Regions from separate parts of the Sinorhizobium terangae genome, predicted to be linked through region 2. Evidence: riboswitches for the same ligand, from Rfam matches in the RefSeq annotation. Region 2 holds a riboswitch; each other region holds the start of a gene.

What was found. A riboswitch is a leader RNA that binds a small molecule or an ion and turns the genes downstream of it on or off. The one in region 2 is predicted to bind cobalamin.
Positions count from the first base shown of each region.
Region 1: linked by a shared signal. The riboswitch ahead of QA637_RS08830 (DUF1636 family protein) and the one ahead of QA637_RS02425 (aromatic ring-hydroxylating oxygenase subunit alpha) in region 2 are both predicted to bind cobalamin.
Region 3: linked by a shared signal. The riboswitch ahead of QA637_RS11450 (CbtB domain-containing protein) and the one ahead of QA637_RS02425 (aromatic ring-hydroxylating oxygenase subunit alpha) in region 2 are both predicted to bind cobalamin.

Region 1 covers NZ_CP121659.1:1,869,101-1,878,775, forward strand. The annotation lists gene QA637_RS08820 (ABC transporter substrate-binding protein) at 1-232, opposite strand, end outside; gene QA637_RS08825 (ABC transporter ATP-binding protein) at 229-1,128, opposite strand; gene QA637_RS08830 (DUF1636 family protein) at 1,148-1,558, opposite strand; cobalamin riboswitch at 1,667-1,879, opposite strand; gene QA637_RS08835 (SLC13 family permease) at 2,203-3,981, opposite strand; gene QA637_RS08840 (hypothetical protein) at 4,299-4,589, shown strand; gene QA637_RS08845 (hypothetical protein) at 4,656-4,955, shown strand; gene QA637_RS08850 (hypothetical protein) at 4,993-5,268, shown strand; gene QA637_RS08855 (hypothetical protein) at 5,438-5,749, shown strand; gene QA637_RS08860 (hypothetical protein) at 5,837-6,085, opposite strand; gene QA637_RS08865 (DUF1515 family protein) at 6,369-6,704, opposite strand; gene QA637_RS08870 (hypothetical protein) at 6,697-6,963, opposite strand; gene QA637_RS08875 (lysozyme family protein) at 7,084-7,914, opposite strand; partial or broken gene QA637_RS08880 (HigA family addiction module antitoxin) at 8,046-8,342, shown strand; gene QA637_RS08885 (hypothetical protein) at 8,375-8,920, opposite strand; gene QA637_RS08890 (hypothetical protein) at 8,968-9,267, shown strand; gene QA637_RS08895 (hypothetical protein) at 9,279-9,632, opposite strand.
Region 2 covers NZ_CP121659.1:519,967-529,641, reverse strand. The annotation lists gene QA637_RS02455 (crotonase/enoyl-CoA hydratase family protein) at 65-817, opposite strand; gene QA637_RS02450 (acyl-CoA dehydrogenase family protein) at 828-2,609, opposite strand; gene QA637_RS02445 (transporter) at 2,819-3,808, shown strand; gene QA637_RS02440 (BA14K family protein) at 3,904-4,335, opposite strand; gene QA637_RS02435 (glycoside hydrolase family 25 protein) at 4,630-5,694, shown strand; gene QA637_RS02430 (FAD-binding oxidoreductase) at 5,707-6,801, opposite strand; gene QA637_RS02425 (aromatic ring-hydroxylating oxygenase subunit alpha) at 6,798-8,042, opposite strand; cobalamin riboswitch at 8,151-8,351, opposite strand; gene QA637_RS02420 (DUF6656 family protein) at 8,663-9,262, shown strand; gene QA637_RS02415 (L-threonylcarbamoyladenylate synthase) at 9,467-9,675, shown strand, end outside.
Region 3 covers NZ_CP121659.1:2,391,873-2,401,547, reverse strand. The annotation lists gene QA637_RS11455 (CbtA family protein) at 1-530, opposite strand, end outside; gene QA637_RS11450 (CbtB domain-containing protein) at 848-1,024, opposite strand; cobalamin riboswitch at 1,068-1,334, opposite strand; gene QA637_RS11445 (TetR/AcrR family transcriptional regulator) at 1,333-2,025, opposite strand; gene QA637_RS11440 (anthrone oxygenase family protein) at 2,145-2,621, shown strand; partial or broken gene QA637_RS11435 (crotonase/enoyl-CoA hydratase family protein) at 2,634-3,424, opposite strand; gene QA637_RS11430 (TetR/AcrR family transcriptional regulator) at 3,505-4,083, shown strand; gene QA637_RS11425 (VOC family protein) at 4,106-4,483, shown strand; gene QA637_RS11420 (cystathionine gamma-synthase family protein) at 4,492-5,775, opposite strand; gene QA637_RS11415 (Lrp/AsnC family transcriptional regulator) at 5,897-6,355, shown strand; gene QA637_RS11410 (alpha/beta hydrolase) at 6,559-8,241, shown strand; gene QA637_RS11405 (LysR family transcriptional regulator) at 8,419-9,270, opposite strand; gene QA637_RS11400 (GcvT family protein) at 9,397-9,675, shown strand, end outside.

The sequences.
Region 1 (9,675 bases), 1.3 Mb from region 2:
GCAGACGCTCGTCCAGCGTCTTCCAGCCGGAAACGCCGGTGTAACCGACCATGCGATCCTGCAGCTTCAAGGCCAGCATCATCTCCGTGAGATTGACGTCGTTGGAGACCGCACGCTGCGGCGCCGCGTCGAAAGCGACCTCGCGGTTGCAGCTCTTGACGGTGACGGGATGAGCGAGCGCAGGCACGGCGGCGAGGACAAGCACGCCGGCGGCGAAAAGAAGTTTGTTCATCGGATGGCTCCTGTGGAACGGGAAGATCGCGCGACGGGCATTGCGTCGGGCTGCGAGAGCGCGAAGGAAAAGCGGGAAACATGGCCCGCGGCATCGCCATGCGCGGTGGCATGGACGCCGAAGGCGGCCGAAAGCGCCGCGGGCTTCAATACGGTCTCCGGCGGGCCGAAGGCGGCAAGCCGCCCCTCTGTCAGGATCGCGACATCGGTCGCGAATTCGGCCGCGAGATTGATGTCGTGCAGCGTCGTAACGATTGTCAGCTTCAGCGTCTGCAACAGGTCGAGAATTTCGAGCTGATGGCGGATGTCGAGGTGGTTGGTCGGCTCGTCGAGGATGATGATCTTCGGTTCCTGGGCAAGCGCCCGGGCAATGAGCACCCGCTGCTTCTCGCCGCCCGAAAGCGTGGCGAATTGGCGGGGCGCGAGATGGGTAAGGTCGAGATGCTCGAGCGCTTGCGCCACCCGCTCACGGTCGCGATCGCTCCAGCCGCTGATCCCCTCCCGGCGCGGGATCCGCCCCATCATCACGACGTCACGGACGCTGAAAGGGAAATCGCCCGGCATTTCCTGCAAGACAACGGCAATCGTTCTTGCCGCCTCGCGCGCACTCATCGCCCAGAGGTTCACGCCGTCGATCCCGATACGGCCGGCAGTCGGTTCAACCGCGCGGTAGAGGCAGCGCAAGAGCGAGGTCTTGCCGGCGCCGTTCGGGCCGATAATCGCGAGTCGGCTGCCAGGCGCGATCGAAAAGCCGATATCGCGGACAAGCCGAAGGCCGGGGCGCGGCCCCCACTCCAGTTTTTCGACGCTGAGGCTGGCGCCCGCGCCGGTCTGAAGAAAAGCATGAAGCGATTCTTCGCCCGCTTTTCGCTGCAAACTACTGAATTCATCGCTCATGAAAATGCCCTCCCCGCACTCACTGCAGCCACCCCGCCGTCTCCTCGGAAACGAGGACTGCCGCCGGAATGCGCGCAAGGCCCTTGCCCGTCAGGCTCAAGGCGGGACGCGGAAAGGGGTCAAACGCCTGGCCTTCGGCATAGGCGGCGGCGAAGCTGACAAGATCGTCGATGTCTTCCTCCGGCGAGATGTCGCCGAAGAGATAGGTCGCCCTGGCGGTCGCCTGGAAGGCGATGGTGCAAGGCCGCGTGCAGGCCGCCATCGCAACTGTGCCGGCGATCGAAAAATCCCGGTCGAGCGGCCGGCCAAGCGCGGAAACGCTGTGGTTCAACTGAGCGAGCAGCTCGGTGCCGGGACGGCATGGGCCCCCGGGGAAGCGGCAATCGGTGCAGAGAGTTATCTTGTGCTGTCGGAAGTCTGAATTCGCCATGGCTTGTCTCCGCCGGGCTGGGCCGGAGAGAAAATGGCGAAGATGCAAGGAGACGGTTGCCCGCCAAGCAGAAGCCAGTTCTTTTCCATCGGAACACCCCGTCCGTTGTGGTTGATCGGTTCGATGGCAGGTCTCCTGGCTCGCGGGTCGCCGCGCATCCACGTCTTCCCGGCTTTTCGCCAGTGACATGGTGTGAATGCGCTTTCCGCTCACAGTTGCGGGGGCAGCCACGGTTTCGGCCCCTCCTGGGTCGTCCTCACCGTGTTCCCTTTTCAGCCGCTTCCGGGTCAGGAAAGCAGCACCATCGCCGCCTTGGTGGCACGAATCGCGGCGCGAGGCAACCGGGGATGGATGGCGAAAGGACATATCATGGGTGGTATCCCGTTGAGGCTAGCCGTTCTGTTACTTAATAACATAACATCGCACAAGACAGAAAATTCGCCATGGGCGTTAATTTGCCGTTGTCATTGACTGTGAACCGAGCAACGCACGCCTTCGCAGAGGACAGCCGACGCACCAGAGCATTCCCAGCGCTAGAGCATTTTGCAGTCAGGTGGGAAACGAGGCGCAGGTGGCGAGATCGCCAACTGGTACATAAGGAACTGTCTGAAGGACCCGGCGCGGTCCCGGTATCGTCAATGCGCTCAGCGCAGCGGCCAGACCCACATCAGCATCGGCACGGCGACGAGCACAATGACGATCGAAAGCGGCAGACCGAGGCGCGGGTAGTCGCTGAAGCGGTAGCCGCCCGGCCCCATGACCAGCGTGTTGCACTGGTGGCCGATCGGGGTGAGGAAATCTGAGCCTGCGCCGATCGCCACCGCCATCAGAAAGGCATCCGGCTTGTAGCCGAGCGCCGCGGCAAAACTCGCGGCGATCGGTGCCATGACGAGCACCGTGGCGGCATTGTTGAGGAAGGGCGTGACCGCCATTGCGGCGATGAGGATGAGCGCAAGTGCGCCCGCGGGCGGCAGGCCGGCAGCGATGCCGCTCAGCCAGCCGGCGATAAGGTCCGACCCACCGGTGGTGCGCAACGTGTCGCTGACCGGGATCAGCGCCGCCAGCATGACGAGGATCGGCCCGTCGACCGCACGGTAGACGTCGCGCAGCGGGATGACGCGGAAGATCACCATGGCGAGCGCCGCCGCGAAGAAGGCGACCGGCACAGGCACGACTCCGATCGCCGTTGCCCCCATGGCGGCTGCGAGAACGAGCAGCGGCACCGTCGCGCGTCGGATGGTACCGAGCAGGATTTCCCGCTGGGCGAGCGGCAGGCAGCCGAATTCCTGCAGGAACGGCGGCAGGTCGCGCCGTGTCCCCTGCAGCACGACAATGTCGCCGGCCCGCAGCCGGATGCTGCCGAGTCGCTGCTTCAGCCGCTCGCCCTGGCGGCTGACGGCAAGCAGGTTGATGTTGTGATTGTTGAAGAGCGCAAGCCGCTGCGCAGACATGCCGATGAGCGGAGAGCCGCTGGCGATCACCGCCTCGATCGCCTCGATGTCGGCCGGCGTCTTGCCGTTGTTGGCCGTGGGCGACCTGTCGCCGGAAATCTTGAGCTTCGCCTGGGAGACGATACGGTCGAGCGCCGCCGGCCCGCCTTCGAGCAGCAGGATATCGTCGGCCTCGATGATGGCGTCCGGCAGCGGCGCCAGATGCGTGCCGCGGCGGAAGATGGCGAGGACGACCGCACCGCCGTCGCCGAGTTTGACGAGGTTGCCGAGCGGCTTGCCGATCATCGGCGAACCGTTCGCTACGACCGCTTCAGAGGTATAGTCGGTGATCTCGATCGCCTGGTTGACGGAAACCTGCTGGCTTTTGCGCTCCGGCACCAGGCGATAGGCGAAAAGCAGGAACACCGCGCCGACCACGGCCAGCGAGGCGCCGACCGGGGTAAAGTCGAACATGCTGAAGCTCTCGCCGGTCAGGTCCTGCCGCATCCTCGACACGACCACATTGGGCGAGGTGCCGACCTGGGTCATCAGCCCGCCGATCAGCGAACCGAAGGCCATCGGCATCAGGAAGACCGAGGGCTGGACGCCCGACCGCCGGGCGAACTGGAAAGCGACCGGGATCATGATCGCCAGCGCGCCGATATTCTTGATGAAGGCGGAAAGCATCGTGACGGTCACGACAAGAAGCGCAAGCTGCGCCCTTACCGAGGTCAGGTCCGGCAGGAAGCGCTGTATCGCCGCATCGACCACGCCGGAGCGGGCAACACCGGCGCTGACGATCAGCGCGCTGCCGACGATGATGACGATATCATCGCTGAAGCCTGTAAAGGCGCGGTCGAAGGGAACGATGCCGACCGCGACCGAGAGCATCAGCGCCGAACAGGCAATGAGGTCGTAGCGGAAACGGTCCCAGATGAAAAAGGCCATCATGGCGCCGATTACGAGAAACGAAAGCGACTGTTCGGCGGTCATGAGCTGTACCTGAAGCAACGCGGATCGTACGAAAGCCTCTACTGCATTTCCCCCCAAACCGAAATCGACTGAAGGAATAAAAACACGCAGCGGCGAGTCTGATCCACTACATCGTCCAAAGCGTCTATCGAATGCAACTGAAATACCGACAGATTCATGTCGCAGCGCTGTGGATTACCAGAAACTCAACCGAAACTCGTTGGTTCCTTTGACCGTTGTTGAAGAAGGAATATGATGTCGCAGCCAGTTTAGCGTGTACCAACGGGCCTTCGCGCAACGGAGGGGGCGCAATCGCCGGAGCCAAGGAAAACGCAGCCATGAAGACCGCCCTGCCCGCCATTTGCGCGGGTCTCCTGCTCGCCGCCTGTGCTTCCACCGCCCCGCCCTCAGTTGGCTACTCGCGCAATCTCGAACCCATTCCGGGCAGCATCACCTATGGCGGCCAGCCCCGCACGAGGCTGACCAAGGCGCCCGTCGGCAGCATCGTGCCGCACCGGTTCCGCGACAGTTTCGGCCGCCAGGTCTCCGAAACTTACGTTATCGAGCCCGACCGCTCTCTGCGGCTTATAAGCCGCCGTATCGACTATGATCTTATGACCGACCGGTAAGTGGGATAAGGAAACCGCGCACGGTTTCTCCGCGCCGTTTCTCACAAATGGAATGAGAGTATCGCCATGAAAGATGCCTTGCCCACCCTTTTTGCCGCCCTTCTGCTGTGCGCCTGCTCGACTACCGCTCGGCCGCCGTCGGTCGGCTACGGACGCTATCTCGAGCCCATCCCCGGCAGCATCACCTATGGCGGCCAACCGCGCACGAGGCTGACCAAGGCGCCGGTCGGCAGCATCGTGCCGCATCAGTTCTTCGATAGTTTCGGCCACAAGGTCTACGAGACCTATGTGATCGAACCCGACCGCTCGCTGCGGCTTGTCGGCCGTCGCATCGACTACGATATCTTCGGCGACATGGACCGTTGATGTCCGGTACGCCAAGGCATTACCGAGGGGCGCCACGATGAAACTTGGCTCGATCGCCTGCGCAGCCGCGCTCCTTCTTGCGGCCTGCACCACCACCGCGCCGGAGCTGGAGCCGATCCCCGGCAGCATCACCTATGGCGGCCAGCCACGCACGAAACTCACCAAGGCGCCGGTCGGCAGCATCGTGCCGCACCAGTTCTTCACTCAAGGCGGACTGGCCCGGGAAACCTATGTGATCCAACCGGACCGCTCGCTGAAGCTGATCCGCCGCCACATAGATTATGACTTTATCACGAGGCACTCTCGCCGCTAGGATGGCAAAAGCAATGTCGCCGGACATCACGTGCTGTTCGGCGGCCGGCGGCTGGGGCATGGGTAGTCCAAGGACGCGGCACGGAACCCTGCACATTTAAAACGCGTTGTTTGCGACCGGCCGACGCTTAAAGGCGCTTCAGCCTCACTTCGAGCGATGAGAAAACACCATGAGGCCCCTCCTGCCAGCGATGTCGCCCGCGGTCCTGTCCGTCATGCTGCTCGCGTCGAGCGTGAGCGGCTGCACGGCCACCGCGGTCACCTTCGGCTATTCACCCTACCTGGAGCCGATACCGGGCAGCATCACCTACGGCGGCAAGCCGCGGACAGGGCTTAGGCGGGCGCCGGTCGGCAGCATCGTGCCGCACCAGTTCAACGATCGCGCGGGGCGCACGGTCTATGAGACCTACGTGGTAGAGCCGGACGGCTCGCTCCGCCTCGTCAGCCGGCGTTACAGGTATGATTTCTTCGACTTCGACTGATTGCGCACGCCTACAACAGCCGGGACCGGGCCGCCGCTTCCAGGTGAAGGCAGCGGGTCGCGCCTGACCTGCGAACGTTCCGTCGTCTTAGGAGAATCCGGCCCGCCGGAACCAGTCCTTCACGCCCGCCAGCACTTGCGCCTGGGCCGCGTCGAGCGTGGTGGCATGACGGAAATCGTCGCTGCCGGTCCCGTTGCAATGCCAGATCGTCCAGGCCCAGTCTCCGCGCGCCTGGCGCTTCAAGACAAAGCCCATTTCGTGGTCACCAAGTTTGGCGCAATAGGCATCCGCCCGCTTCTGCACCCATGTCAGATTGATGTCGGCGACAGTCACCATCCCCGTGGCCCTCCCCCGGTGAAAAGGTAACCACAATCGCTTTGACCGCATCCATGGAATTTTATGAAAGCGACACATAGAGAGCTCGATATCCACAGCCATCGCGAGCCGAGCTAAGCTGCCAGGCTCGGTTAACGATTGTTTCGACAGAAACACAACCTGGACTACCAAATTTCTCCTATTCCGGCCGGCTCGCCGCGACCACGGCGGGCGCTGCCGGCCGCCAAACGCAGCGCACTTGCACCCAATTCGGGGGCGAAGCGAATCACCGGCATTCCCCCGACTAGCCGCGCAACAACATCAGCATGCGCTTCGCCGCGTCCGCAAAGGTCACACCGAGTGCCGCGCCGCCGATGCCGATGACGCCGAGCGCGCCCATTCCGATCAGCTTCCATTTGCGCACGTCCTCGGTCACCGGCTTCATATCGGCAATGTCCTCCTTGGTCAGCGACATCGCCCCTTCAAGCGTCCCCACCCGCTCGAAAAGCTCGTCCATGCGGCGGACCGTCGAGGCCAAGCTTGCGTCCGCCCGGTCTTCGGTCCGCCGAAAATCCTCGCGCAGGTTCTTCACTTCGGCGATCAGCGTCCCGAGCTGCTGGTGAACGCTCCCATCAATCATCGCCGCCCGCTCCCATCACCACCACTCTATGTCCTTCGCATTCGGCCTTCGCCCATACTGCCGCGGCGCACAGGCCGACGACGGTGCGGTCGATCCGCCGTTGGTCCGCCTGCGTTGCACCGCGGGCGCCGGCAAGATCAGTGCCGACGACGCGTCTCAGGCCCGTCACATCGGCCGGCCCCGAAATCCCACAACCCGCCAAAAGCAAGGCAGGCATCATAAGCGCGACGCTTCGCGTCAGCGCGGTCTGCAGCTTCATCATTTTGCCTTTCGATTGCGTGTCTCACTGCTTGTGCCCCCTCCTCTCGGATGGCGAGCACGGCCCAAAATGCGGCGGCGAGGACGAGCCCGCCGGCAAGGATCCTTCCCCAGAACATCGTCACTTGAGACCCAGCGCCTCGCGCACCACCGGCATGGAGGAGATGGCGTAGACGGCAAAGCCGACGATCACGGTGAGGATCGCGAGTTGCACCCGCCAGTCGAGCGTCACGAGATTGAGTTCCTTCAACGCGGTGACGAGGCTGCCGCCGGCCGTCAGCAGCCAGGTCCAGAAGCGCCCGGATCTCGCGACAGCCCTGCGCTTCGACGCAGCGTGCGATGCCGGCGCGGCTTTCTCCCGTGCCGCCCGCACGGCCGCTTGCCCTTCGGGCTCTACGCGACGACGCGCGACGGCCAGCACCTCACGCAGCACAGCTTCGACCTTCTCCGGCTTGACCAGGACCTTGTTGAGCCCGTCGCCGGCGTAATAGGATTGCCCGCGCTTCACCTGCTGCTGATTCCCCCTGGTGTCGGCCAGCACCGGCAGCGACGCCCACTCCTGCGCCAGCCGCTTCCCGAATTCGACGAGCGACAATTCGCCGGTTACGAAGGCCTGATAACCACGGCGCTTCAGGAGGTGAAAACCAAGGCGGTCCTGCAGATCCGGCGTGAAGACATCGGTTCCCTCGAGCGAGGGGATTTCTTTCGCCAACCCGAGAAGCGTCGCCCGCATAAACTGATAGGCGCCGGCGGCGCTCGACCCATGGCTCTTCGACCACGCCTCCTGCGCGTGGACGACATCGCCGAAGCTCATCGTCGTCAGCGGCTGCTTGAGCCTGTTCTGCCTGTTGGCATAGATCACGTCATAAGATGCGCGGTCTTTCCGTCCGACCTCGGTCTCCCGAATGAAGTCGAGCAGAATCGCCGCGCCGGCAGGCACGGTTTTATTCATTTTGATTTTTCCTTTAGGAACGCCCTACACGGGACATAGACATTCTACGGCACCCAATGCCTTAGGAATGTATCGTGGCGTGATACATTCCTTCAGGAGCAGGGTGTGTTCCGAGCACGGAGAGATAAGCCATGAGTTCCAATTTGCCGCCGGTCCACCCGGGCGAAATCCTGCGGGAGGAGTTTCTTGTGCCACTATGAGTGCAGGCTCTCTGGCAAAAATGCTCAGGGTTCCGCGCACCCGGATCGAGCGCCTCGCAACCGAATAAACCGCTGTCACTGCAGACAGGGCACTGCGACTCGGGAAATTCTTCCGCACAACTCCCGAATACTGGTTGAACCTTCAGGCGAGCTATGACTTGAAAAATTGCTGCCGCGGCTTTGGAGGACGAACTGGCCGAAATTCCGGAACTCGAGGTCGCGGCCTAGCTGAGGTTCGTTCGGCTGCAATCCGCCAGTCATCAACTGCCGAACGAAACCAGTTCTTCATTCAGCTGGACGAGACGATGTCGCCTCTCCTGAGCCTCGATCCGAAGCGCATCGATAATCGTTGGAAACGCCGGGCCGTCGACCTTCGGTTTCCTTTTCCGAGGCGGAAATCCGAGGATCCTGCGAATCTTGGCTCTGATGTGCTTGCGCCGTTCACGGCTGCTAAGTCGATATGAAGAAAGCCCATTTTCCGCGCGGTTTTTTCCATCCGATCGAGAAGCGGTGCGACGTCCTTCTGGCTTGCCCTGAACAGTATCGGCGCCCTCATCTTCGAGTTTTTCCTTTACGAAACCGCGCGGATCGTCGTGCCGCTGCTGAGCTTTGGCAAAGTAGTGGTCGACAATTTCTACATTGAAGATTCCGGCTTCAACTGGGTTGGGCTGAAGCGCCGGGAGGACGGCCGCTACCTCATGAATTCCGACGTCAGCAAGTTGGCCGCCGTGGTTTTCTGGGTGCTTTGCGCTCTCGCCTACGTCTCCTTCACGCGCGGCCTTTGACGCAAGACGAGCCTCGTGCATCCTCCTAGCCCGCCCACTTTTCCACTCAACCGGGAAGCAAACGAAACATGAGCAGGAAAAAACTCTTCGCGCTCGATGCCGCTTTCTCCGCAATCACCAATTTGTTCGAACTCCTCGTCGTCGAGTTCTTTCTCTATGGAACCGCGCGGATCGTCGTGCCTTTGTTGAGCTTCGGCAGGATTGTCGTCGGCGATTTCTATCTTGAAGAACCCGGCTTCAACTGGTTCGGACTGAAGCGCCGGGAGGACGGCCGCTATCAGATGAGCCGCGACGCCGGCAAGTGGTCCGCTGTGGTCTTCTGGGTGCTTTGCCTTACGGCCTATGCCGTCTATGCACGCGGGTTTTGACCGCGCTAGGGTTATTCGCGCCAGTCTTCCTGTGCTCGTCTCAGGGAAACGCGTCCCGGAAACAGTTTCTCCCATAGCCCCCTTCCCTCCGGAGCACCGGGAGGGGCGGCAAGCAGCCGGGAGGTACGCGTGACCGGCGCCATTTTCGGGGCGTTGCGGGGGTCGTTTGGGTCACCCTTGTAGGACTTTTCCCAAAACCCCGGATTCTGCTGGTACGCGTCACGGGCATCATGCCAATTGATGCCGAAGTCTCTCGCTATGCGATCCGCATAGGCTTCATCCGGGTTGAGGGTGTCGTTGAACATCGACTTACCCAATTTATCGCCGATCTGCTTCAGTCCAAACTTGATCAAGAATGGATACATGTAACTCTCCTTGGTGCGCGACGCCCGGCGCCGCCCACCGCGT
Region 2 (9,675 bases):
AAAATCATGCAGCGATTCAAAGTGCTACAGCGACCTTTGCGCGTCCGATTGAACGCGACGCGCTTTAGCGGCGCATGAAGGCTTCGAAGGCCGCGCGCGCTTCCGCACTCTTCAACTGCGCTGCAAAGTGCTGAGCCTCCTCGTCGATACGGGCGAGCACATCACTTCGATCCCCACGAATGAGATCACGCGCAATGCGCAGCGCTTCCGGCGGCTTCCTGGCAAGGCGCGCCGCGAGCGAGAGCGTCTCTTCCTCCACCGCTTCCGGGCCAACGACCTTCCAGATCAGCCCGGCCTGCAAGGCATCGGTGGCCGCTAGAGGTTCTCCAGCGGCGAGAAGCCCGAAGGCACGCTGGTGCCCCATGATGCGCGGCGCGATCAGGCTGGATGCGGCCTCAGGCACGAGCGCAAGGTCGACGAAGGGGGTCTTGAAGACCGAACGTGCCGAAGCAACAGTCAAGTCGCAATGGAGATGGATGGTCGTGCCGATGCCGATCGCCAGACCGTCGACGCCGGATACAACCGGCTTTTTCGCGCCCGCGAGCGCCAGCAGGAAATCGAGTACCTCGGTCCCCATTGTCCCGCCCATGGCAAAGGCGAGAAAATCGGCCATGTCGTTTCCGGCGGAGAAGCATCCTTCGGAGCCGAGGAATGCCGTGACCCGGACAGCCGGATCGGTTCCTGCGACCGTCAACGCCTTGGTCATCTTGGCGTACATCTCGCGCGTGATGGCGTTCTTCTTTTCCGGGCGGTTGAAACGGATGACCTGGACGCCGGGCAAGGCCTCCGGGCGTTCGACAAGCACATGATCGGTCATGAGTTCCCCCTCAAACGAGAGCGGCGCGCGCGGCTGCAAGGCTTTCCGCGCCACTGACGACGCGGTCCTTGAGCGCGCCTGTTTCTGCGAGCAGGTTCTCCGCCGCGAACCGGCAGAGCGCGATGCGCGCATCTTGTTTTCCGTCGCCTGCCTCCGCCAGGCCACCCTTGGCGAGATAGGCACCGGTCAGCACCAGCCCGAAGAGGCGCTGATAGGCGGTGGCACCGGACAGCGCGTCGGTGAGCCTTCCGCCGTCCAGCGCAGCAAGCAGCCATTCGCTCGCGTCGGCGAGATCGCCGATCGCAGCATCGAGCCGCACCGCCGTCTCGCCGAAACCCTTCCTGTTGGTGGATCCGACGGCGGCGGCGATCTCGCTCAGTTCGGCAATGAGTCCGCGCACATGGGCGCCATCGGACAAACGCAGTTTGCGGGTGACGAGATCGAGCGCCTGGATACCGTTGGTGCCTTCATAGATTGTCGCGATGCGCGCATCGCGGAGGTAGCGGGCGGCGCCTGTCTCCTCGATGAAGCCCATGCCGCCATGCACCTGGATGCCCAAGGAGGCGACGTCAACACCGGCATCGGTGGCGAAGGACTTTGCGATCGGTGTCAGCAGACTCGAACGCTCCTGCCAATGACGGGCTTGGTCGCCTTTGCTGGCATGTGCCATGTCGACTGCGTGGGCGCAGGCATAGGCGATCGCGCGCGACCCCTGTGTCAGCGCCTTCATCGTCAGAAGCATCCGGGCGACATCCGGATGCTCAATGATCGGACTCATGCCCTCTCCGCTCCAGCCGGGCGCCCGGCCCTGCGTGCGTTCCTTGGCATAGGTGATCGCCTTCTGGGTGGCGGCATCGGCGATCGCGACCCCCTGCATGCCGACGGCCAACCGGGCGTTGTTCATCATCGTGAACATGCAGGCGAGCCCACGGTTCTCCTCGCCGATCAGATAGCCGATCGCACCTTTTTCATCGCCGAACTTGCCGTCACCATAGATCATCGTGCAGGTGGGCGAACCGTGAATGCCGAGCTTGTGCTCGAGCGAATGGCAGAAGAGGTCGTTACGGGCACCGAGCGAGCCGTCGGCGTTGACAAGGAATTTCGGCACGAGAAACAGCGAAATGCCCTTCGTGCCGGCGGGCGCGTCCGGCAGGCGCGCCAACACCAGATGGACGATGTTGTCGGTAAAGTCGTGCTCGCCCCAGGTGATGAAAATCTTCTGGCCGAAGATGCGATAACTGCCGTCGTCGCGACGCTCGGCCCGAGTCTTGAGCACGCCGAGATCCGAACCGGCATGCGGCTCCGTCAGGTTCATCGTGGCGGTCCACTCGCCCGAGACCATTTTCGCGAGATATGTCGCCTTCAGGGCTTCCGAGCCGTGCTTCTCCAAGGCTTCGATGGCGCCCATGGTCAGCGTCGGGCCAAGCGCGAACGCCATCGAGCCGGCGTTCCACATCTCCATCGCGGCGACGTGCAGCATGTGCGGCAGGTTTTGCCCGCCGAAGGCTTCCGGCGCCGTCAGTCCGTTCCAGCCGCCGCCGATCCAGTTGTGATAGAGATCGCGCCAGCCTTCCGGCGTCTTGACCGCACCGTCGACGAGCCGTGCGCCCTGCCGATCACCGATATCGCCAAGAGGGGCCACCTCTTCCGTCGCAAAGCGCCCGGCTTCCGCGAGGATTGCATCGACCAGATCCTCGCCCAGTTCACCGAAAACACCGGCATCCAAGGCCTCGGCCATGCCGGCTACGTGCTTCAGTGTGAATGCGATCTCGTCGACCGGTGCTTTGTACATGATGGTCCTCCCCGTGCAGCCATTGCCATCGTCGACCGCGCGTCCTTCTTCGAACCGACACTATTGATTTTTACGTATACGTCAACGTCAATTGCGTTCGGCTCGCATTGCGCAGGCGTGTAACAAAACTGTCATCGACGGCGATTAGAAGCCGAGTCCGGATTGCCCGCTCACACTTTACCTCATTTCGGTCAGGCCAAGGCGCTGAGATGAACTTGATTTCTCCCGAGATACCGGGCCTTGTCTGGGCCTACCGCTTCATACCGGGGGAGAGCCGATGCCAGCGCATCGCGGCCGACTCTTCGATCGACAACCTGTCTGGCGGCGACGGCTGGGTCTGGCTGCATCTGGCGCTCAGCGATGCGCGCACGCCCGGGTTGATCGAACGCATCAGCAACCTACCGCAGGCAGCGATTGCCACGCTGACGAGTCACGACACACAGGCCGCAATTACCGTTTCCGAGGACGTCGTCCACGGGACGCTGGTGGATTTCGAGCGCACGTTCGACGAGGTCACGAAAACGATCGGCTGGCTGCATTTCGCGGTCAGTGACAAGATCATCATCACGACGCGGCTGCATCCGTTACGCAGCATCGACCGGGTGAAGGCGGCCGTCGAGAAGAGCACCAAATGCAACCGGCCGATCGACCTCTTCGAAATGCTGGTTGTCGAGTTCCAGAGAACGTTGATCACCCTCGTCCTGGAACTGACCGAAGAGTTGAATGTCATCGAGGATCACGTCTACGGAGAGGCTGGCCACAGGCAGCAGCCAGGGCTGGCACCGCTGCGCAGGACCGTGGTGCGGCTGCATCGGCACCTGCGGACCATTCTCGCCCTGTTGCGGCGGGCCGGAGCATCGGAGGAGGATGAGGTGCCGCCGGGTTTCATCGACGCGGCCGAGCGGCTCTCCGATCGGCTGGAGGCGGTTGACCGGGATGTCTTCGCGCTCCAGGAGCGCGCGAGGCTTCTCCATGAGGAAATCGACAGCAAGATTCCCTCGGAGACAAACCGGCATCTCTACATCCTGTCGCTGATGACAGCGTTCCTTTTGCCGCCGACACTGGTGACCGGCTTCTTCGGCATGAATACGGGAGCCCTGCCCTTCGCCGATGGAAGCGGGACACTCTACGCGGCGTTGATCATCGCCTTTTCAATGGGCCTTGCCTGGCTCATTCTCCGTCGCATCGGCATTCTGTAGCACGCCGTTGCGGAAGGATGCGGACCGGTCTTCCAGCCTCATCCAAAGGCCGGAATCACTTCCGACCTGCCTTCTCGTCGGCCTGCAAGCCGATTTTAGCTGTAGGGCGAGTAGCACTGCCGACGCGGGCCGCCATAGGGTTGATAGGTGTTGTCATAGGCCCTGTAGGACCGATAGCGCGCGTAGCACCATTCGACGTGCCTGTTGCCGTAGCGAGCAACCGGCGGGCGGGCGATCGGTGGACGGACGATCGGCCCACCGATAATCACGCCAGTGCCGAAGGCCCCTCCCGGGTACCACCAGCCATCGTGATAGCGATAGCCGGGACGATAGTAACGATAGCCGCGATAGCCGTTGTAATAATAGCGGTCACCGTAGCGATAATATCCGCGCGGCCGATATTGAACGTCGGTTACATTGCTCTCAGCTTCGATCCTTGAAGGCGTGGGTGTGAACGCCTGCGACGGTGCGGCGGACGTCCCCAGCAACAAGGCTGCGAACGCCGCCGAGAGCCACTTGCCAGTCATTGTCTTCATGGTTTCCTCCATGACCGAAAGCCGGAAATCAACGGCGTGTTGAACGCATAAGTAGCGGGTCTTGTTCCCTATTTCTGGAACATGCAGCCGGCGATTGCGCCTTTGCCACTGGAGCAAGGGTCGAAAGATGAACCGTGCCGGCCACCTGCAACATCACAATCCTGAGCCGAACTTACGCATGACGCTTCTGCCGCAGGTCTGTGTACAGGAGCGATCGTTTCGCGCAGGATCGACACGGGGCTGAGATTTACGACCTTTTAACGCTAGTGTCGGCAATCTCAGTGGATGGAAAAGCGGGGACTCTCGATCTCGGGGACGATCTTGCGCCTGGCGGCCCTTCTGGGTCTGACCTTCGCGGCGGCGAATGTTCACGCGCGTGATCTCGAACCCTGGAAGCAGCGGCAGAACGCCATCATCGTCGATGCCTATGAGATGAACAGCATCGACTGGGAAGCGCTGCTGAAGGACAAGCGCATCGCCGGGTTCATCGCCAAAGCCTCCGACGGCCTGCCCGAGAGCTTCTCCTGCACCGGAGACCATGGCGGCGACACGGTCGCCCATTGCAAGACGATGTGGCGGAAGTACGCCGTCAGCCGCGAGCTCTACCAGACGCGCCGAATGATCGCGCGCGCGTACGGCCTGCTCTGGGGCGCCTATCATTTGGCCCGGCCCGGCAATCCTGTCGATCAGGCCAATCATTTCCTCGACTACGCCAATCCGCGCGACGACGAGGTGATGGTCCTCGACATAGAGGGGATCGACCCGGAAAAATACATGTCGCTGGAAGACGCGGCCATCTTCGCCGGGCATATCAAGGCCCGCACCGGCCGCTATCCGATCCTTTACACCAATCACATCACCGCGAAATACATCGCCGCCAACCGCTACAAGCACCGGCTGCTGTCGCGTCTTCCGCTCTGGTACGCCCGCTACAAGCCGGACATCCGCAAGGTTTTTCCGATGGGGAACTGGGACGGCTATGCCCTCTGGCAATTCTCCTCGTCGCACAATTGCGGCAAGCGGCGCTGCCCCTACCGTGTGCCCGGCACGCTTGACGACATCGACGTGAATGTCGCGGCGATGCCGGCGTCCGCGCTGAGGGCCGTCTGGCCGCAAGGCGCCCTTCTGCCCGAGAAACCGCCGGTGTTGACCGTGGTCGCGGCGGCGACGCGCGGGACAGCGCCGACGGCCAGCGCCAGGGCGGTAGCTTCCCTCGAGCGGCCTGCCTTGCTCGTCAGCCGCGCGACGGCCGAGAGCAAGTCGGGCAGCGGCGTCGACAGGACCGTTACCGGCTCGATCGCGGTCAGAGCTGCCGAAGTGCACCTGCCCGATCAGACCGAGCGGCGCTGACAGACCCGCCCGTCACGCCTCGATCTGGACGTCACCAATCGGCCGAGAGCAGCAGGCAAGGATGTAGCCCTCTTCGATCTCGTCATCGAGAATGCCGCCATTGTGGTTCATCTCGACATCGCCGGCGACCTTCATCACGCGACATGTGCCGCAGATGCCGCCCTCGCAGGCCGCACCGATCCGGACGCCGTTGGCGCGGGCGGCCTGCAGGATCGTCTGGCCAGGCACCACCGTCACGTCCTTGCCGCTCATGGTAAAGGTCACCCGAGCCGCCTCCGCCGAAACCCCCGCCCCGGCGCGCACCGCAAGCTCCTCTGCCGCGGGTGCGGCGGCTGGCTGGAAGCTCTCCTCGTGATAGCGCGCCATATCGAAGCCAGCACCCTTCAGCATCTCCCTGACGCCGCGCATGAAGGGCTCAGGCCCGCAGCAAAACACCGTCCTCTCCAGGAAGTCCGGCGCGAGCAGAGGCAATTTTGTCGCATCTATGCGACCGCGTAGCCCATGCCAGCCATGGCGCGCCTCATGGCCTTCGACGAGAAAACCAAGATTGAACCGCCGCATCTGGCGGGCGAGAACCTCCAGCTCGGAACGAAACAGGAGGTCCTCCGGCCTACGCGCGCAGGAAATGAAGGTGATGTCCGTGTCCGGCGCGCAGTCCGCCATCCAGCGCGTCATCGACATCATCGGCGTGACACCCGAGCCGGCCGAGATAAACAGGTATTTATCCCCCGGATGGCGAACGAAGCTGAAATCGCCGAGCGGCCCGAGCGCCTTCAGCCTCGTGCCCGGCTTCAGATTGTCGAACATCCAGCGCGTGCCGGTGCTGTCCGGCTGCGCCTTGACGGTGACGGCAACCGAGAGCGGGCGGGACGGAGAGGATGACAGCGTGTAGGTGCGCATCACCGGTTCCTCGCCGACGGGCAGTTCCAGCGTGACGAACTGCCCCGGCAGGTAGCGGAACCAGGCCGGCTTGTCCGAGCGGAAGGTGAAGGTCATCACGTCCGCAGTCTCGACCACGGCCGATATGCATTCGAGCAGATGCTGCCGATCGATCCACGGATGAAGCTCATCGAAATGGCGGAAGGAAGAGCCCATTTCCATGGTCATGCCACCCGCGAAAGAGGAGCGACGTCGCCTTGCAGGCGGTTCTGCATGAAATTGCAGTACCATTCGACGAACTGCATGACGCCGCCCTCGTGCTCGGCCGAATAGGGGCCGGGCTCATAGGCCGGCGAGCGGATGCCGAAGGCGTTTTCCTCGACGATCTGGCGATCCTGGTCGTTGGTCTCGGTCCAAACGTGGGTAAGGTCCTCGATGGTGTAATCGACGCCCTCGACGGCGTCCTTGCTGACAAGCCATTTGGTGGTGACCTGCGTCAGTTCCGGTCCAAGCGGCAGCACGCGGAAGGTGATCGCGTGATCGCCGAGCACATGGTTCCAGGTCGTCGGGTAGTGGAAGAGCAAGAGCGTGCCGATCCCGCGCTCGTTGACGCCGGTCGAAAGCGGTTTGCGAACGGCCGCTTGTCCGGACATGGTGTAGCTCTCCGCCCCGTTGATCAGCGGCATCCGCGTCATCCGGAATTGGCCGGTTGGTGCAATCCTGAAGCTGCTCGGAAGGCCTGCCGCCTCGCACCTTTCCCAATGGGCGCCGATCTCCGGGTCGTTCATGGCACCCTGGACGCCCGTCACCGTCGGGGCCTCCGGGTAGGTACGGCAAAGCTCCGGATGGTTGGCGGCGCAATGATAGCACTCGCGGTTGTTCTCCCAGACAAGCTTCCAATTGCCCTTCTCGACGATCGTGCTCTCATAGGCGACCTTGGTCTCCCCGAGTCTATGCGGCGCGAGATAGCCGGCAACCGTCTCCCGGAACGGCTGGAAATCCATCGGCTCGTCGGCGAGGCTGATGAAGATATAGCCGCCAACCGTTTCGCAATGGACCGGCTTCAGGCTGTGCTGAGCCGGATCGAACCCTTCGGGCATCTGCCGCGCGAAAAGCAGCTTGCCGTCCAATTCGTAGGTCCACTGGTGATAGGGACAGACGAGCTTGGCCGATGAACCCTTGTGCTGCGTGCACACGCGCGAGCCGCGGTGGCGGCAGGAATTGTGAAGCGCCCGGATCGTTCCCTGCCGGTCGCGGACGATGACGATCGGATAGTCGCCGACCTGAACGGTAAAGTAGTTGCCGGCTTTCGGAATTTCACAGTCGTGACCGATGAAGAGCCAGTCCTTGTACCAGATGTGCTCGAGGTCCTGCCGGTAATATTCCGGGTCGGTGTAGAAGGCCCGGTCGAGGCTATAGCCCTCACGACGGTTTATGAGCCGGCGCAGCATATCGTTCTGAATGTCCATGTCCTGTCCTCGTTCATCAGTTCGCAGAGGCAGGACAGGAACCAACGCCGACAATGATGCCGGCGCGTCAAAGGCTCCGATCCGGCTGCCCGCCGCAACCAGTTACGGTCGATTTTTCGTCCCAAGGCTGGTTTCCGGGCTCTGGAGTGGCCCCTAAAGGGACCCGCCCGGCGCCTTCCCGGACACACCGTCCAGTGGCCTTTTGCCGTGGCTTTCGCTCCACCACCGTTGCGGGGGCAGCGCCGGGATCTGACCGGCTTCCCAATTCTCCGCCCTCCCTGGAGCGGCACCTTGAGTGTCCATATCTAAGCGCGCCCAGCATCTTTTCATTTGCCGATTGACGACATCGGCTCCCGGAAAGACGACACGATATCCGCTCATCGATCCTAAATTTGGGGATTGATATTATTTATTATAAACAATGTGATAGCGGAAAATGTAAGCAACTGATGATTTTTTCGGCAGCGTCATCCCGGGCACGAATTTGACTGGCCATTTTACGACACACCTTCGAAGCGGATACCATCGACAAAATGTGTTGAAAAATCATCTGTTAACCCTGAAGGACTAGCATTCGGGGAGATCAACTCGCTTCGCGGACAAGGATGGCGCCGGCGCGGATGGCTAGACTGAGATATTATGATACCGGCACGAGAGCCGTGATCCCCGCACCAAAGGCCACACCCCACGCGGAGTTCCTGCGGACCGGACGGATCGACCGCCGACGGCACTGGATGGCCGAGCAGCGGCGTTACCTGACGCATGAGGAGGTTGCGGAGCAAACCGGGCGGAAGCTTTCGGCGGCCGGGGAGACTACCCACAAGCGGATCAACGCTTTCCATTCTTCGATCCAATTCCCGAAGATGGTCTTTCACCGCACCCTGCCGAACAGTCCGCATCTCGGCTACTGCCATGTGACCGCCGCGAAAACGCACCTCGAGCGTTCGCACGACGTCACCTGGGCCTTCTATTTCGCGAACTTCTTCTCCGATCTCGGTGACGAGACGCATTTTTTCGATCGGATACAGAGGGGTTATTCGCGCATGTACTTCGCCGTCGCCATCGAGCCCGGCGGTGACGAAGGGCAGATGGTCATCAACCGCAATGTGCGGGGCAACGGATTGATCTTCCGAACGCAGGATCCGAAGATAGCACTGAAGAACGTCCTGATGCTGGGCGCACGGGACGACGCACTGCGCAAGATCATTCGCAGCCTTTGACCGACACGGTCGGCATTGCTCTTATGCATGTCGCTGTCCCAAAACCGCTGCACATTTTTGGGCGACGTGCGCTTCTTGTTTTCATACATGTCGTCATCCCAAAACCGCTGCGCACTTTTGGGTGACGTGCCTTGGCGAAGAAAATCGTTCTGTTTTTCCGGCACGTCCGTTAAAGGAGGCGACGGAAAGGCAAACGGAACCGTCATGGCCGAAATCATCGATACACGCACAGAACCGGCCCGGGCGATCGAGCACGCCTGCGTCGTTCTTTCCGAGGGCGAGCCGGTCGCGATCCCGACGGAGACGGTCTATGGGCTTGCGGCGGACGCGACAAACCCCGAAGCGATCAGCCGCATTTACGAGATGAAGGGCCGGCCCCGTTTCAATCCATTGATCTGCCACGTCTCGGATAT
Region 3 (9,675 bases), 1.9 Mb from region 2:
GCCCACCAGACCTGCCGGTCGCCGAGTTCGGCCGCGGGGAAGCCCGGTAGTTCGGGCGGAAGGCCGATCGCCGGCAGCAGGTGGACGGCAAGCCATCCGAAAGCGCCCCAGGCCGCCCCGTTCGCGAGCGTGATCGGAGAGCCGATCACAAGGCTGACGCCGGCAAGCAGCAGAGAAAATCCGGCGCCCGTCACGAGATTGGCGAGAAGCGTGCCGGAGAAACGGCTCAGGCCGAACATGATGCCGCCTTCCTCGTGATCGCCCTCATGCTCATGCGCATAGGCCGGCGTGACCGGCGAGAGCGCGGAAGCAAGCGCGCCCAGCGGCGAAGTGCTGTTCAGCGACGAATGCTGGTCGTGGCCCGCGGCTGCAGGCTCCTGCGTTGCCGGCTGATCCGCTGCCGGCGCTTCGCCCTCGTATTCTTCGGCGTGCAGGATCAGCGGCACGACGCGCATTTCCTGTGCGGCGGTCATGAAGACGCCGGCAATCAGCCCGGCCACGATCGCGGCCAGAAGTGTCTTGACGATCATTGTCGATATTCCTCAATCCGGCACGTGGCTACTCCGAAGCGCGAACGCCGCACAAACGCCACAGCTGGCGCCATTTCCGGTTTCCATGGATGCAAAACGCCGACGAAGCACGCCGGAGCGCATGCCCAACGGCAAATGCGCTCGCGTGCTATACGCCGGAGAAGCGATCCGCTCTTGTTCGAGATGGAACGCCTGCTGCACGTTTCCTTAAATCGTAGCCGATTTAAGGATAAAAACATGCAGCAATTCAAAGTGCTACAGCGTCCTTTGCGCGTCCGAAAAGACGCGCGGCGCTGTAGTGCGTTCCATGGCATCGATCAGTGGCAGGGGAAGCCGTAGGAATGGCGGGTGTCGTGCGCCGTATCGTGCAGAACGGCCGAATTCGCGAGGCCTGCACCGAAGACGAGGAAGGCGCCGATCAACAGGGCGGAGATGCCCGCGACCAGACGATCGTTAAGGGAGAGCGAAATGCTCGAAGCTGTAGACGTAGCCATGACAACCTCCGTGATGGCGTTGGGACCTTTCCCGGGTTGGGCACTGTGCCCGCATCGCTTGGCAGGTTTCCTGGCTCACGGCGTCAGGTGGTTTGCACCAAGGATTTGCCTCGCCTTCCCAGGATCGAACCGCCCTCTCGCGGTCTTTCCCAGTGGCTTCTTCCGGATCGCTCCGGAATGGCAAATTCACGCCGTTCTACAGTCGCGGGGTCGGCCGTGATTAAGATGCCCAGGTTGGGTCCATCCGTCACGTTCCCGTTTACTCCCGGAACGCGTTCGCTTTCCGAGAACCAATCGATCCCCGATGATTAGGATCGGTCGCGGGCGATGTCAATTGAACTTGCGGCTTCTCCCGTTGCATCCGCGACAAATTCACGAAGGATCATGTGCTTATAGGCCGCGACGATGCGGTCGCCCTGGGGATTGTCGACCGAGACTGCGAGCCGCATCGTGCATTCACCAAGATGCATGATGAGGAAGGCGGCATCTTCGATTCTTTTGCGTGGCGTTTCCGGCTGAACCCTTGCCCAGGTTTCGGCAAGCAAGCGTCCATTTGCCCGGCTTTCGGCGAGTTCGATTTCGCGCAGGGTCTTGTCCGCCTGCATCGCCGACCAGATGTCGCGCATCACCGGCTCGGCGAGAAACATATCGTAGTAGGTGTCGAAGAGCACCGAAAAGGCGCTGCGCAATTCGGCGAGCGTGGTGATTTTGGCGAACTCGTTCGCGATACAGTCCCGGCTGGCGGCATTGTAGCGTTCGGCAAGGGTGCTCACGATCGCCGCCTTGTCGGGAAAATACTGGTAGAGTGAGCCGATGGAGATGCCGGCCATCTCCGCGACCTCGCTCATGCGCATGGCGTCGCTGCCTTTTTTCTCGATCAGCCTGGTGGCGCAGGAGAGGATATGCTCGACGCGCTCGCGGCTGCGCTTCTGGCTCGGCGTGCGGCGAAGGCCTGGTTGCTCTTCCGTTGGCCCCACGCCCGGAGTTTGCTCTTCAATCATGAGTATCGCTCACATTCTAGCTTGACTGGCAAAATACGAGGATTTATCACATTTGCAAATGTGAGGACTGCTCACATCTGCGATGTTCCGGCTGCAGCCGATACCTGGAGTGTTGTGCAATGCTTGCCCTGATTCCCGCTTTGGCTTTCGCCGCCGTCATCGGTTCCGGCCTGATGGCCGGTCTGTTCTTCATCTTCTCGGTCTGCATCATGCAGGCCCTGTCGCGGTTGCCGCCCGAGCAAGGGATTGCCGCGATGAACGCCATCAACGATGTGATCCAGAATCCGCTCTTTCTCACGACTTTCATGGGAACGGCACTTCTCGGGCTGATTCTCGTCGGCGCTGCCTTCTTTACTGGAGGGCAGGGTAGCTGGCTGCTTGCGGCCGGCGGCCTTGTCTATGTCGTCGGAACGTTGCTGGTGACGATCGTCTTCAATGTGCCGTTGAACGATGCGCTTGCGGCAGCCTCAGGGGAGGCCGCTCAAGAGATCTGGCAGAAGCGGTACCTGACGGATTGGGTCTGGTGGAACCACGTCCGGACATTCGCCTCGATCGGAGCGCTGGCACTGTTCGTGCTAGGCTTCGCGCGGAGCTAGCTCTCCAAGGAGTCAGCGTCCGGTGTAATGCGCCTCTCGCCGTTCTTTCCAGGCTAGCAGCCCCTCGGTGAGATCATGGCTCGGCACCATGCGCCCGAATTGTTCGCTCTCGTTCAGCAGGCCTTCGCCGATCGTCATGTTGAGGCCGCGCGTGACCGCGGTGATGATCGCCGCCACCGCAAGGGGCGAGTGTCGTGTGATGCGGAGAGCCAAGGCTCGGGCGGAAGCGATGAGGTCTTCGTGCGGCACGATCTTGTTGACAAGTCCCAGTTCGAGCGCCTGGCTCGCGGAAAATTCGTCTCCGGTGAGAAGCAGTTCGAGCGCGCGCTTGCGGCCGGCGAGGCGCGGCAGGCGCTGGGTACCGCGAAGGTTGGGGGCATGGCAAGCTTGATCTCCGGCTTGGCAAAGCGTGCGCGCTCGCTGGCGATCGCGAGATGGACGGCTTCGGTGATCTCGCAGCCGGCGCCATAGGCAAGGCCGTTGACGGCCGCAATGACGGGCTTCGGCAAGCCTTCCAGCCGGGCGGTGAGCCTTTGTCCGCGCCGCACGAAATCGCGAACGGCTGCATTTACGCCCTGCGCCACGCTGCGGGAAAACTCGTGGATATCGCCGCCGGCTGAAAAGGCGCTCTCTCCGGCGCCAGTGAGGATGACCGCCTGGACGGTGTCGTCGACTTCGATCAGGTCGAGGAGGGAAAGGAGCCGGTCTACTAATTCGTAGTTCAAGGCGTTCAGTTTATCCGGCCGGTTGAGGGTGAGCAGCGCGACGCCGTCGGTGACGTCGAAAAGCACTGTATCGGACATGGCGATCTCCCGTGGCGTTGACGGAAGCAGGCTAGGCGAGCGATAAACAGATGTATATTCACTAGTCGGTATACATGACCATGACAGCCTCTTCCTCCACCCGCGACCGTATTGTTTCCGCCGCAGCCAAGCTTTTCTATGCGGAGGGCATCCGCGCCGTCAGCGTCGAGGCGCTGGCGGAAGCAGCCGGCGTGACGAAGCGCACGCTCTATTATCATTTCGACAGCAAGGACGATCTGATTGCTGCCTATCTCGACGGCCGCGATCAGCCGAACCTCACGCTCTTCCAGAAATGGTTTGCCGAGACCGAGGGCGATGTGGCGACAAAGGTGGAGGGTATCTTTCGCAACCTCGCCCGCGCCGCCCGACACCCGAAATGGAAGGGCTGCGGCTTCCTGCGCACCTCCGCCGAACTGGCGAATATGCCGGGGCATCCCGCGATGCGCATCGGGGCAGCGCATAAGAAGAAATTCGAGAACTGGCTACGCCAGAGCCTCGAAGTGGAGGGGATAGACGGCGCAGGCGTACTTGCGCGTCAGGTTCTACTGCTCCTCGACGGCAGCTTTGCCGTCGTTTTGCTCCATCGCGATCCGAGCTATATGGAGGCAGCGGGAATGGCGGCGGCATCGCTGATCAGAAGCGCGCTGTCCAACCGGTGACGCCGGCCAAATGGAGGAGAGCATGGCAGTCCGACGCATCGTGCCCAATTTTCAGACATCCGATCCGCCGCGTGCGCGCGCTTTTTATGCCGATCTGCTCGGTCTCGAGGTGGTGATGGATCATGGCTGGATCCTCACCTTCGCAGCGAAGGGCGGCTCCGCCATGCCGCAGGTGAGCTTCGCCATCGAAGGCGGCTCGGGAACGCCGGTGCCGGCGCTCTCGATCGAAGTGGATGACGTGGACGAGGTCTATCGGAGCGCGAAGCACGCCGGTACGGAGATCGTCTACGATATCACCGATGAGCCTTGGGGTGTGCGGCGGTTCTTTCTACGCGACCCGTTCGGCAACATCGTCAATATCCTTTCGCATTCAGCGGAGCTCAAATCGCGCCCCGCCTAGGCGAACATTCACACGGTCGTCAGGGCGTTGGCGACGTCGGCCACAAGGTCGTCGGGATGCTCGATGCCGATCGACAGGCGGATAGTCGACTCGAGCACGCCGATCCGCTGGCGCACTTCGATCGGCACGCCCGAATGCGTCATCGCGGCTGGATGGCTTGCAAGCGATTCCGTGCCGCCGAGGCTGACGGCGAGCTTGAAGATCTGCAGCGCGTTCAGGAAGCGGAACGCGGCATCCTGGCCGCCGGCGATGTCGAAGGAGAAGGTCGAGCCGGCGCCGGTCGACTGGGCGGCAAAGACGCGCCCGACAGGTGAGGCCTCGTCGTGGAAGGGGAGGTAATGGATCCGCTCGACCTTCGGATGGTCACGCAGGAACTCGGCGACGATGCGGGCATTGTCGTTCGCCTTGTGCATGCGAACAGCAAGCGTTTCCAGCGAGCGGCCGAGCATCCAGCATGAGTGCGGATCAAGCTGAGTGCCGATCGCGCCGCGCAGCGCCTTGATCTGCTTTATGATGTCCTTCGGCCCAAGCACCGCACCGGCGATGAGATCGGAATGGCCGCCGATATATTTGGTCAGCGAGTAAAGAGAGAGGTCGGCACCGTGGTCGATCGGGTGCTGGAAGACCGGGCCGAGCAGCGTGTTGTCGCAAACGACGATCGGCCGATGCCCCTGTTTTTCGCCGATCGTGTCGGCAACGCGGCGTATCATGGCGATATCGACGAGGCTGTTGGTGGGGTTGGCGGGCGTCTCGACGAGGATGACGGCGACGCGTCCCTTTGTCATCGCCTCTTCTGCCGCTGTCCTGACGGCTGCCTCGTCGATCCCATCGGCAAAACCGACCGCCGAGACGTTGAGATTGAGGAAGGTCTTGGCGAGCAGCGTTTCGGTGCCGCCGTAAAGCGGTTGCGAATGCAGGATGGAGTCACCCGGGCGCACGAAGGCGAGCAGCGTCGTCGCGATTGCCGCCATGCCGGACGAGAAGACGGCGCCGCTTTCGGCCCGCTCAAAGACAGTCAGCCGGTCCTCAACGATTTCGCTGTTTGGATGATTGAAGCGCGAATAGACGAGCCCTGCGCCAACGCCCGCCGGCGGTTCGCGCCGCCCCGAAACGAAATCGAAGAAGTCGCGGCCTTCCTCGGCCGAGCGGAAAACGAACGTGGACGTCAGAAATACCGGCGGCTTGACTGCGCCCTCCGAGAGTTCCGGATCGTAACCATAGTTCAGCATGAGGGTTTCGGGGTGCAGCTTGTGGTTGCCGATGTGGGTCTTGGAAGGATGGGGCGCGGTCATGGCTTTTCTCCTCGAAGGAACTCGACTAACTGCCAAATTATATCAGACGCTTGGACCGATCCTTGCTATTTGCGATCACTTCGCTTTGATGGGAGCAAATATTTGCCGGAGCCGAAGAGATATGACGCAGAAAATTGCCGATGAAATGGATCGCCGGATTTTGAAGGAATTGCTGGCCGACGCCAGGATTACCAACAACGAACTCGCCGAGAGGGTTGGGCTGTCGGCTTCGCCCTGTCTCAGGCGCCTGCGACGGTTGGAGGAAAGCGGCGTCATCCGCGGTTACACAGCGCTCGTCGATCCGGCGATTGAAGGCTGGACGATGACGGCGATCGCGACAGTGCGGCTCAGCCGTCAGCATGAGGACGAGATCGTGATGTTCGAGGAGGCCATCCGCGGCTGGGACGAGGTGCTCGAATGCCACCTTGTCACAGGCTCGCGTGACTATGTGCTGAAGGTTATGAGCGCCGGCCTCGAACAGTATGAGCGCTTCATCAAGGAAAAGATCGCCCGGTTGAAATGTGTCGCCTCGATCGAGACGAGCTTTGTGATGAACACGATCAAGGAGCGGCGCATTTAGAGCGGGATGCGCTTACGTGCGTTCGCGCCGCCGCGCTAAGTGTTTGTTTTTGCCGCATTTGTGCGACGTCAGGTGATTCCACCTGACTGCAAAATGCTCGTGCGCAACAATTGACTGCAAGAGAGTGCGAGGCGACATTGCTCCCTGCGCGTGTCGCCCGCGCCGGACATTCCGGTGATAGTGCCTGTAGAGTGGAGGGTCGCATGGAACACCTTCAACGGACGGACATGTCGAGGCCGGAGCTCTCAAGCCATCCCGCAAGCTTCTGGGATCCGTTTTCTGCGACCGGGCTGCTCGTTGGCGTGCTGTTTTTCGCCGTCTCGCTGACTCCGAGCCTTATCCCGCGGCCCTATCTGATCCAGGGAGCGATATCCGGCCTCTCGCTTGCGGCCGGCTATGCGATCGGCGTGTTCCTGCGCTGGCTCTGGTCCTTTTTCGAGCTGCCCGACGCCTCGCCGCGGCGCCAACACACGCTGAAGATCGTGGCGGGCCTCGTCTGCGGTGCGGCGGTTGCGGTGTTCCTGTGGCAGACCGCGGGATGGCAGAACACCGTCCGAAACATCATGGGACTCGAACCGATCGAAACGGCGGAACCCCTGAAGCTCGGTCTCACCGCCGCGTCGGTCTTCGTCTTGCTCGTCTTTCTGGCGCGGCTGTTCCGGCTGACGTTCCATTTTCTCTCGCGCATGCTGGAGCGCCTTGTGACCCGCCCCATCGCGAGGGCGATCGGCGGGCTCGCAGCGATTGCACTTTTCTGGTCCGTGGCCGATGGCTTGATCTTCAAATTGGCATTGCGTGCCGCCGACAGTTCGTTCCAGACCCTCGATGCCTATATCGATGCCGACGTGCCGCCACCGTCGGATCCGACGAAGACGGGCAGCGCCGCATCGCTGGTCAACTGGGATGAGCTTGGGAGGCAGGGCCGTCAGTTTATCGCCTCCGGCCCGACGGCTGCCGAAATCGGCGCCTTCTTCGGCGGAGAGGCGCAGAACCCCGTACGGGTCTATGTGGGGCTGAATTCTGCCGAGACCGCGAGAGATCGCGCCAAGCTCGCGCTCGAAGAGCTGAAGCGCGCCGGCGGCTTCAAACGCAAGTCGCTGATCGTCGTCGTGCCGACCGGCACGGGCTGGATCGATCCGGCAGCGCTCGATACCGTCGAATACCTGCTGCACGGCGATGTCGCGAGCATCGCAGTCCAGTATTCCTATCTCACAAGCTGGCTGTCACTGCTGGTCGAGCCGGGCTACGGGGCCGACGCTGCCAACGCGTTGTTCGACGAGGTCTACAGCTATTGGCGGACGCTGCCAAAGGACCGGCGGCCTAAGCTCTATCTCCACGGCCTGAGCCTTGGCGCGATGAATTCGCAAGGCTCAGTCGATCTCTTCGACGTCATCAGCGATCCCTTTCAGGGTGCGCTCTGGAGCGGCCCCCCCTTTACGAGCGGGTTGTGGCAATCGGTGACGGCCGATCGCGATCCGAAGTCCCCGGCCTGGCTGCCGCGCTACCGGGACGGTTCGATCATCCGCTTCACGAACCAGAAGAATGCGCTTGATATCCCGGGCGCGCGCTGGGGCGCGATGCGGATTGTCTATCTGCAATATGCGAGCGATCCAGTGACGTTTTTCGATCCCCATTCCTTCTATCGCGAGCCGCAATGGATGGAGGCGCCGCGGGGGCCGGATGTCTCGCCGGCGTTCAGCTGGTTTCCAGTGGTGACCGGGCTGCAGCTTCTCGCCGACATGGCTTTGGCGACGACGTCGCCGATCGGTTACGGCCATGTCTATGCGCCGGAGCACTATATCGATGCCTGGATGGCGGTCACCGATCCGCCGGCGGTCACACCCGAGGATGTCACGCGGCTGAAGGCGCAATTCAAGGAGAGATGAGGGGATGCGCTATACGGCTTCGCCTGCGTTCGCCCCCTCATCCACCTGCCGGCACCTTCTCCCCGCATGCAGGGAGAAGGGATATGCCGCGCCGGCCCCGGGTTCCCTCTCTCCGCGTGCGGGGAGAGGGTTAGGGTGAGGGGCAATTTCCACAACAGTCTTTGTTTGGCCGATGCGCTAAAAACCAAACAGCAGCCCCTCCATTGCCCCGATGATCTTGCGGTGCTGATGCGCATGGCGGGTGCGGAGGCTGGTCGCCGCGTAGATGGCCTGTGGGATGACCGGCGCGTCGGCGACCGTTGCGGCGGCGCCGTCTTCGGAGAGGCGCACGGCGGTGGCCTTCGTTACATAGGCGGCACCGCCGAGGGCGCGAAGCAGCCCGGTGATCGCCATATTCTGCCCGGCGGCAAGCGGCGCGGCGGAAAGATGCGGCAAGGCGAGGCGGTGGGCGCGGTCGAAAGCCGGCGAATAGCTGGAGCGGATATAGGTCTCGGGCTTCACGCCGGCTATGTCGCGGGCTTGTGTGCTGACGAGTATGTAATGCAGTTCGCCGATCCGTTCATAGTGAAGATCGGGCAGGTAGTGGGGCGTATAGAGGATCGCCAGGTCAAGCTCTCCGGCCGCGAGATCGCGGTTCATCTGGTTGGAATAATCCGCCTCCATGTAAATTTCGGTCTGCGGCAGCTCGCGGCGGATGGCGGCCAGCCAGTCTCCGGCAAGGGTCTCGGCGAGATCGTGCTGGATCCCCAGCCGCATCGAACGTTCGAAAGCGCCGGCATTGGCGACCGCGCGCGTTGCTTCATGCCATTGATTTTGAAGTGCTTTCGCGTAGTCGAGAAAGCGCAGGCCCGAAGCAGTCGGTACCGTGCCGCCCTTGCTGCGGGTGAAGAGCTTGCGGTTGAACTGCGCCTCCAGCGCCTTCACGCGATGGGAAACGGTCGACTGCGTGATGTTCAGCCGCTCGGCCGTGCGGTTGAAGCTTCGCGTTTCCATCAGGTCCAGAAATGTCTCAATCAGTTCAACTTGCATCTTTGCGACACGCCGCCTTTAGAACGAGCCGATCCTAATCGAAATCTTCGATCAATAATACCTCGTTCCGCTGCTTGATGGCCTTATTTTCCTCGTCAAATATCCCCTCAAAAGAGGGAACTACGCATGTCGAATTTGCCGTCTCACGCGCGCGTCGTGATCATCGGCGGGGGAGCCGTTGGCGCCTCCTCGCTCTATCATCTTGCCAAGGCCGGCTGGACCGACTGCGTGCTTCTGGAAAAGAACGAGTTGACTGCGGGCTCGACCTGGCATGCGGCCGGCAATGTGCCGACCTTCTCGTCGTCCTGGTCGATCATGAACATGCAGCGCTATTCCGCCGCGCTCTACCGCGAGCTGGGGACGCTGGTCGGCTATCCGATGAACTATCACGTCACCGGGTCGATC